One region of the Couchioplanes caeruleus genome, then DNA from elsewhere that is predicted to be linked to it. Evidence: riboswitches for the same ligand, from Rfam matches in the RefSeq annotation. Region 1 holds a riboswitch; the other holds the start of a gene.

Region 1 (4,312 bases):
GGCGCGCCCGCGGGCATGACGGCCGCACAGCCGGCGTCGGCCAGGCGGCGGGCCAGGATGGGGTCGTCGCTGGTGTACGGCAGCACCTGGAACCCGTCGCCCACCAGCCGTTCCGCCGCCCGCAGCAGCTCGACGCCGTCGGGCAGCAACGTCCGCTCGTCGCCGATCACCTCGAGTTTGATCAGATCCGTCTCGAACGCGTCCCGTGCCAGATGCGCCGCCTTGACGGCGTCCGAGGCGGTGTAGCACCCGGCCGTGTTCGGCAGCACGCGCATGCCCAGCCGGTCGAGCAGCGGCAGCAGGCCGGGCCCGGCCGCGTCGACCCGGCGCAGCGCGACCGTCACCATCTCGGTGCCGGAGGCCACGATCGCCGCCTCCAGCGCCGCCAGGCTCTCCGCGCCGCCGGTGCCGAGGATCAGCCGGGATTCGCCGAAGAGGTCCGCCATCTCAGCCTCCCTGCGCCGCGGTGAGCACCTCGACCCGGTCGCCCTCGCTGAGCCGGGCCCCGGGCCACGCGGAACGCGGCACCACCTCGCCGTTGACCGCCACCGCGACGCCGCGCCGCGCCTCCGTGAGCGCGCCGACGAGCCCCTCGACGGTGCTTTCCCCGTCGACGACGCGACCGGCACCATTGACGACGATCTTCATGCGAACCTCCCGGGCGTGAACGCTTCGAGCAGGGGATCGGGACGGCCGGTGACCACGAGGTCGGCGATGAGATCGGCGGTGACCGGCGTGAGCAGCACCCCGTTGCGGTGGTGCCCCGCGGCGACCACGATGTCGCCGCTCAGACGGCCCAGCACCGGCGCATTGTCGGGTGTGGCGGGCCGGTGCCGCACGACGGTCTCGGTGAGCTCGCACTCGGCAAGGTCCGGCACCAGCTCGGTGGCCGGCCGCAGCAGGTCCAGCACCGCTCCGGCCGTCACGGACGAGTCGGCGCGCTCCTCCTGGGTGGCACCGATGACGATCTCGCCGTCGGCGCGGGGAACCAGGTACACGTGCCGGCCGTCGACATGTCCCACCACGACGTGCCGGAGCAGCCCCGGCTCGCCGCTCAGGCGCAGCACCAGGCCCTTCACCGGCCGTACGGGAAGTCCGGTCAGGGCCGCGGTGCCCAGGCCCGCCGCGACCACGACCGGGCCCGGCGGAATCTCCGCCGTCCGGTGTGGCACCACCGCCGCACCCAGCGCGGTCCGCAGTGCGGCGACCACCCGCCGGGGGTCGACCTGCCGGTCGTCCGGGATGTGCGCGCCGCCGCGGAGCCGGGGCGAGAGGGCCGGTTCCCGCTCGCGGACGGCGCTCGGCGGCAGCCGGTGCACCGCCAGGCCGTGCTCCTCGCGATAGGCCCACAGGCGCCGCGCCTCGGCCAGGTCGTCGCCGGTCAGTGCGACCGCCAGGGTGCCCCGCGTGTCGATTCCGACGTCGATCCCCGTCTCCCGCTGCAGCTCGGCGGCGAAGCCGGGCCAGCGGGTCGACGACTCCACCATGAGCGCGGTCAGCGCCTCCTGGCCGAAGGACGTCTCCCCGGCCGGGGCCAGCATGCCCGCCGCGGCATACCAGGCGGCATCGTCGGCACCGCCGTCGTAGACGGTGACCCGCATGCCGCGCTGCCGGCAGCGCCACGCGACGGCGAGGCCCACGATCCCGCCGCCGATCACGGTCAGGTCGGTCATGCGAGGGCCTTGAGCAGCCGCTCGACGGCGTGGCCCGGATCCGCGGCCGCGGCGACCGCGCCGACGACCGCGACGGCGGCAGCCCCGGCCGCGATCAGGCCGGGGGCGGTGTCGAGGGTGACTCCGCCGATCGCCACTACCGGGGTTCCGGGCACGGCCCGGGCCACCGCGCCGATCTTCGCGGCGCCGAGCGGTGCGGGCAGCCCGGTCTTGGTGGAGCTGACGAAGGCCGGTCCCACCCCCAGGTACGTCGCGCCGGCCCGCACCGCCGACCGGGCCGCCACCTCGTCCCGGCAGGTCGCGCCGAGCACGGTGCCCGGCCCGAGCACCTTCCGGGCGGCCGCCACCGGCAGATCGTCGGCACCGACGTGCGCGCCGTCGGCACCGACGGCCAGCGCCACGTGCAGCCGGTCGTTGACCAGGCACAACACCCCGGCGGGGCGGCACTCGGCCAACACCTCGGTGGCCAGGCCGTACGCGGCCCGGTCGGTCACGTCGTCCTCGACCCGGACCTGGATCGCCAACCGGTCGACCAGGCCGAGCCGACCGGCGGCCGCCACCGCGGCGGTGACCACGGCGAGCGGGTCACGCCCGGGGCGGGCGTCGGTGATGACATGCAGACACGGGAAAACAGGGTCCACAACGCGCTCCTCCCTGCGCCGGCATGACCCGGATCAGGTTCGACGGTCGAGGGCCGCGACAGCCCCCCTCTCAGCCCGGTGCACCGGACTCCCGTGGGGTTGGTTCCGCCGCCGACACTATCGCCGCGGCGCCGCCGGAGTAAAGCCCGTCAGCGGACGTCCCAGACCGGCTCGGGCGTCTCCACGACCTCGCCGTCACCCTGGAAGAGCACGAACCGGTCGAAGCCGCGCGTGAACCAGCGGTCGTGGGTGACCGCGATCACCGTGCCCTCGAACGCCTTCAGGCCCTCCTCCAGCGCCTCCGCCGAGGCGAGGTCCAGGTTGTCCGTCGGCTCGTCGAGCAGCAGCACCGTCGCGCCCGACAGCTCCAGCAGCAGCACCAGGAAGCGGGCCTGCTGGCCGCCCGAGAGCGTGCCGAACCGCTGGTCGCCCTGTGCCGCCAGCTCGTAGCGGTTGAGCGCCTTCATCGCGCCCGCGCGGTCCATTCCGGACCGGTGGTCGTCGCCGCGCCACAGAATCTCGACCAACGTACGATCCAGCAGCTCAGGCCGGTCGTGGGTCTGCGAGAAGTGGCCGGGACGGACCCGCGCGCCGAGCCGTGCGGTGCCGTGGTGCGCCACGTGGGCCAGGGGCGCGCCGTCGACCGGCTTGTTGTCCGCCTCGGGGGCCGTGCCGCCCGCCGAGAGCAGCCGTAGGAAGTGGGACTTGCCGGTGCCGTTGGCGCCGAGCACCGCCACCCGGTCGCCGTACCAGATCTCCAGGTCGAAGGGGAAGGTCAGGTCTTCCAGCTCCAGGCCCGTGCAGACGACGGCCCGTTTTCCCGTACGCCCGCCGCGCAGGTTCATCCGCAACGACTGCTCCTTGGGCGGCAGCGGCGGCGGCCCCGCCTCCTCGAACTTGCGCAGCCGGGTCTGCGCGGCCTGGTAGCGCGAGGCCAGGCCGTCGTTGAACGCCGCCTTCTGCTTCAAGGTGAACACCAGCTCGCGCAGCTTCTCGTGTTCCTCGTCCCAGCGCCGCCGCAGCTCCAGCAGCCGCTCGTGCCGGTTGGCGCGGGCCTCGTGCCAGGAGGCGAAGCCGCCGGGGTGGGTCCACGCGCCGCCGCCCTCGACCGCCACCACCCGGGTCGCGGTCTGCGCCAGTAGCTCGCGGTCGTGCGAGACGTAGAGCACCGACTTCGACGACTCCCGCAGCCGCGCCTCGAGCCATCGCTTGCCCGGCACGTCGAGGAAGTTGTCCGGCTCGTCCAGCAGCAGCACCTCGTCGCCGCCACGCAGCAGCAGGTCGAGGGCGAAGCGCTTCTGCTGCCCGCCGGAGAGCGTCCGCACCGGCCGGCTCCGCACCTCTTCCCAGGGCTTGCCGAGGATGGCGACGGCGACGGTGTCGAAGAGCACCTCGGCGTCGTAGCCGCCCGCCTCGCCCCAGCCGGTCAGCGCGTTGGCGAACCGGAGCTGCGCCTTCTCGGAGTCGGGCGCCGACCGCAGCGCGGCGTCGGCGGTGGCCAGCGCCTGCCCGGCCTCCCGCAGGACGGGCGCGACGAGCGACAAGGCAAGATCGTCGAGGGTACGGTCGTCGCCGATCATCCCGATGAACTGGCGCATGACCCCGAGCCCGCCGGCCCGGGCGACCGTGCCGATCGGGACGGCGAGATCCCCGGCGACCATCCGCAGCAGGGTGGTCTTGCCCGCCCCGTTCGGCCCGACGAGCGCCACCTTCGCGCCCTCGCCGACCCGGAACGACACGTCGGCGAACAGCTCCCGGCCGTCCGGCAGCACGAATCCGACCCCGGAGACATCCACGTAACCCACGCGGCCATCTTCCCCGAGGAGGCGGTGCAGGTCAGTCGGTTTTTCCGGCGCTCCGGGAGACCTTGAGCACGCGGAAGCCGCGCTGGCTGGCCGTACGCGCCACGTCCCAGCCCTGGCCGGTCAGCCAGGTGTGCAGCGAGTCGCCGCCGAGGTTGCGGTTGATCACCAGCCAGGCCACGCCGTCCGGCGCGAG
Region 2 (4,312 bases), 750 kb from region 1:
GCCGAGCGCGACCAGCAGCGGGCCGGTGCGCTCGGCGGCGAACAGCACCATCGTCACGAGGATGCCGGCCGCCGCCAGGGTCAGCGGCCAGGCCCGCCGGGCGAGCACGCGCACGTGCACGCCGAAGAAGGGCAGCAGGGCCAGCTCGACGGCGAGGGCGAGCGCCGGGGTGAGCGGGTCGAGGGTGGCCATCAGCGGCAGCGAGAACAGCAGGGCCGCACCGAGCTTTGCCACCGGATTGCGGCGCGCCAAGGGTGCCGCCGTATCGGCGACCGGCTCCCCAGCGAGGGTCATGCCGGCCTGCGGTCGGGTCGGCGGTGGGGGCGGGGCGGGGCGGGGGTCAGGTCGTGGACGCGGTCGGCCAGCGAGTCGACGAACGCGTCGTCGTGGGTCACCGCCAGGATGCCGTGGCCCTCGTCGCGGAGGCCCGCCAGCAGGGCCACCAGGCCGATCCAGGTGCTGCGGTCCTGGCCGAAGGTCGGCTCGTCGAGGATGAGCAGGCGGGGTCTGGTCGCCAGGGCCGTCGCCACACTGAGGCGGCGGGCCTCACCGCCGGAGAGGGTGTACGGGTTGGCCTCCGCCAGCGCCGTCAGCCGCAGCCGGGCCAGCAGCTCGTCCACGGTGGCCGACACCTCGGCGGCCGGGCGGCGCAGGCGGCGGGGGCCGAGGGCGAGCTCGTCGGCGACCCGGGACGTGACGAACTGGTGTTCCGGTGCCTGGAAGACCGAGCCGATGCGCTGGGTCAGCATCGCCGCGCGCCAGCGGTGCGGCGGCTTCGGGTCGTCGAAGGCGGTCACCGCGCCCGAGGCCGGCGCCAGCAGTCCGCCGAGGACGAGTGCCAGGGTGGACTTGCCCGCCCCGTTGGGGCCGGTCACCGCGAGGGCCTCGCCCGCGCGGGCCTCGAGCCGTGTGGGCGGGAGGCGGTGATCGACGGTGACGGCCTCTGCCCGTACCAGAGGGTTTCCGGGAGGAGCGACGGCCCGGTGCCGGGGCAGCGGATAGCCCGGCACCCAGACCCCCTGCGCGGCCAGCGCCGGGCCGTGACCGGCGAAGACCACCTCCGGCGCGCCGTCGGCGGCGACGCCGCCGCCCGGCGCGAGCACCACCACCCGGTCGATCAGGGGCAGCGCCTGCTCGACACGGTGCTCGACGACGATCAGGGTGGTGTCGCGGCCGACGGCCCGGCCGATCGCCTCGCGGATCAGCGTGCCGCCGGCCGGGTCGAGGTTGGCGGTCGGCTCGTCGAGCAGCAGCAGGCCGGGCCGCAGGGCGAGGACGCCCGCCAGGGCCAGGCGTTGCTGCTCGCCGCCGGAGAGGGCGTGGGTCTGCCGGGTGGTCGGGTACGGGAAGCCGACCCGGTCCAGCGCGTCGCTGACCCGCGGCCAGATCTCGCCGGCGGGTACGCCCCTGTTCTCGAGTCCGAACGCCACGTCGTCGCCGCTACGGGCCATCACGAGCTGGGTCTGCGGGTCCTGGAAGAGCAGGCCGGCGCTTTCCCGGGCGTGCGGGTCCCGCCCGTCGACGGTGACCGTGCCCTCCGACTCGCCGGAGTCCTCCGGCAGCAGCCCGGCGAGCGCGGCGAGCAGGGTGCTCTTGCCCGCCCCGGACGGGCCGAGCAGCAGCACCCGCTCGCCGCTGCGGATGTGCAGGTCGACGCCGCGGAGCGCCCACGCCCGGCGCCCTGCATGGCGCCAGCCGAAGCCCCGCAGCACGACCTCCGCCATGGCTCAGACGAGGGCCCGGTCCCGGCCCGCCGCGAAGCGGTCGAGGACGCCGGTCGGCGCGAGCGCCCGGGTCAGCGCCCAACTGCCGGCGCCCGCGATCACCGTGCTGCTGACGACGGTGATCAGCGCGTACGGGATCCGGTAGTCCCACAGGTCGAGGGCGCCGTTCCAGGCGAAGAAGTCGAAGAGGGCGGCGCCCAGGCCGGCGAAGGCCCCGGCCAGCAGGGCGGCGGGCAGCTTCCACGACCGGTAGAACAGCATCGCGAAGGCGAGCTCCGCGCCGAGGCCCTGGACCATGCCCTGCGGGATGACCATCGCGCCCCACTTCTCGCCGAGCAGCGCAGAGATGATCGCGGCGACCGTCTCCGCGTAGAGGGCCGCACCCGGCTTGCGGATGATCAGTGCGGCGAGCACGGCGGGCATCAGCCAGATGCCGTAGAGCACGGCCTGCGCCGGCGGGAAGAAGGCGAACGCACCCTCGGTGACGGTCCAGAGGTGGCCCCAGGCCCAGAAGATGACGCCGAAGGTGACGGCGATGACCGAGGCGATCACGATGTCGATCGTGCGCCAGCGGTACGAATTGGTGGACTTGTTCATATATACGCCTCCCAGCGATCACCGGGAGGAGACGCACGCCACACCCGGAATCTCCCGGTGTGGCGCGGCTGGAGAAGACCGAGCTCCCTGCGCTGGCATTACCCAGATCAGGTTCGAGGGTCTGCGGGGCGACCCCGCACTCTCAGCGCCGCGCGCTCCCCTGTCGGTGAAGTTGTCCGCGACTGCCGTCGCGAACAATCTTCATGGCATGTGTTTCGATGACGCTAACACCGTACGCGGATGCCGTCAGCGCAGGAGGCGTCACATGGAGATCAAGGCCCGGGGACTCACCTTCGACGTCACGGTCTCGGGGCCGCAGGACGGTCCGCCGGTGCTCCTGCTGCACGGCTTCCCGCAGGATCACCGGGAGTTCGATCTCATCCTGCCGCGACTGCACGGTGCCGGGCTGCGGACGTACGCCCTGGACCAGCGCGGGTACTCGCCGGGGGCGCGTCCCGGCGCGGTCGCCGAATACCGGCTGCGGGAGCCGGAGGCCGACGCGGTGGCGGTGCTCGACGCGCTCGGTCTGGACCAGGTGCACGTCATCGGCCACGACTGGGGTGCCCAGGTGGCGTGGGTGCTGGGCGCCCGCCATCCCGGCCGGGTCCGTACGCTCACCGCGGTCTCCGTACCGCACCCGCGCGGGATCGCCGTGGCGTTGCGCAACCAGCCGTCGCAGCGGCTGCGGTTCGCGTACATGAAGGTCTTCCAGTCGCGGATCGCCGAGCGGCTGTTGCTGGCGCGGGACGGCGCCGTCCTGAAGGGGATGATGCGCGACATCGGTCCGCGCGCCGCGATGTACGCCGGGGCGATGGCCGAGCCGGGCCGGCTCACCGGGGCGCTCAACTGGTACCGGGCGCTCTCCCGCGGTGAGCTGGCCGACGTCGGCAAGGTCACCGTGCCCACCACGTACGTCTGGGGCGACGGTGACCCGGCCGTCGGGCGCGCCGCCGCACTGGCGACGCGGACCTGGGTGGAGGCGGACTACCGCCTGGTCGTCCTGCGGGGAATCGGGCACTGGGTGCCGGAAGAGGCGCCGCAGGCTCTGGCCGAGGTGGCGCTCGCACGCATCGGTGTTTGACGCTCTTCCCGAGCGGGCATCCGGTGCGCCAGTCGACGGACAGGAGTCACCCGGATGGCCGACGAGAAGCCGCGGATGAAACACGAGACGGAGAAGCAGCGCTGGGACCGCAACTTCGCGGACCTGCTGCAGGAGTTGCGCGTCGCGCAGACCGGCGTGCAGATCCTCTTCGCGTTCCTGCTGACGCTGCCGTTCAGCAACGGCTTCCCGAAGGTGAGCGAGTTCCAGAAGGACACCTACATCGTCGCGCTCATCTCGGCGGCGTTCGCCACCGCGATGATCATCTCGCCGGTCGCCTTCCACCGGGCGCTGTTCCGGCAGGGCCGCAAGCCGGAGCTCGTCCGGTACGCACACCACATGGCGACCGGCGGCCTCGCCTTCATGCTGGTCTCGATGGTCAGCAGCGTCCTGCTCATCACCGACTACCTGTTGAACTTCTGGGTGGCGATCGTCCTCACCGCGGTCACCGCCGCCTACTTCCTGACCTTCTGGGCGGCCATCCCGTTCGCCAAGCGCAACTGGCTCGACGAGGACGCCGAGGAGGAGGACGAGGAGTTCGCGCGGGACGCCGCGGAGCCTAACGCCGCCGGGCGGGCCTGAGCCCGAGCTCGCGCAGCTCCAGCGCGGCCAGCGCGTCGACCGCGGCGGCGTCGCCGCTGCGCCACGCGCCCGCGATGTCCGGACCCAGCTTCGTCAGCTCGTCGAGGGGGCGGCCGGCGAGTGCCCGCAGCGCCAGCAGGTCACGGCCGGCCGGCTCGTCGCGGACCCGGGCGGCGACCCCGGCGCGGCGCATCCAGCGCAGCCGCAGCGGCAGCCAGCCGAAGAGCACCAGTGCCAGCGGTACCGAGACGATCAGCAGCGCCATGGTCAGGGCCAGGTCGCCGACGATCTCCTGTTGCTGGCGGCCGGC

Evidence for each region. Region 1 has a riboswitch for thiamine pyrophosphate ahead of EDD30_RS15000 (thiamine phosphate synthase). Riboswitches for the same ligand answer to the same signal wherever they lie in the genome.
Region 2: another riboswitch for thiamine pyrophosphate. It lies ahead of EDD30_RS11615 (ECF transporter S component); the one in region 1 lies ahead of EDD30_RS15000 (thiamine phosphate synthase).

What each region holds. Positions count from the first base shown of each region.
Region 1 covers NZ_RJKL01000001.1:3,390,184-3,394,495, forward strand. Annotated here, with positions in the region: gene EDD30_RS14985 (thiazole synthase) at 1-446, opposite strand, end outside; gene thiS (sulfur carrier protein ThiS) at 448-648, opposite strand; gene thiO (glycine oxidase ThiO) at 645-1,673, opposite strand; gene EDD30_RS15000 (thiamine phosphate synthase) at 1,670-2,314, opposite strand; TPP riboswitch at 2,308-2,419, opposite strand; gene EDD30_RS15005 (ABC-F family ATP-binding cassette domain-containing protein) at 2,464-4,119, opposite strand; gene EDD30_RS15010 (class I SAM-dependent methyltransferase) at 4,151-4,312, opposite strand, start outside.
Region 2 covers NZ_RJKL01000001.1:2,644,908-2,649,219, reverse strand. Annotated here, with positions in the region: gene EDD30_RS11625 (energy-coupling factor transporter transmembrane component T family protein) at 1-294, opposite strand, end outside; gene EDD30_RS11620 (ABC transporter ATP-binding protein) at 291-1,724, opposite strand; gene EDD30_RS11615 (ECF transporter S component) at 1,728-2,321, opposite strand; TPP riboswitch at 2,388-2,493, opposite strand; gene EDD30_RS11610 (alpha/beta fold hydrolase) at 2,587-3,402, shown strand; gene EDD30_RS11605 (DUF6328 family protein) at 3,457-4,002, shown strand; gene EDD30_RS11600 (hypothetical protein) at 3,980-4,312, opposite strand, start outside.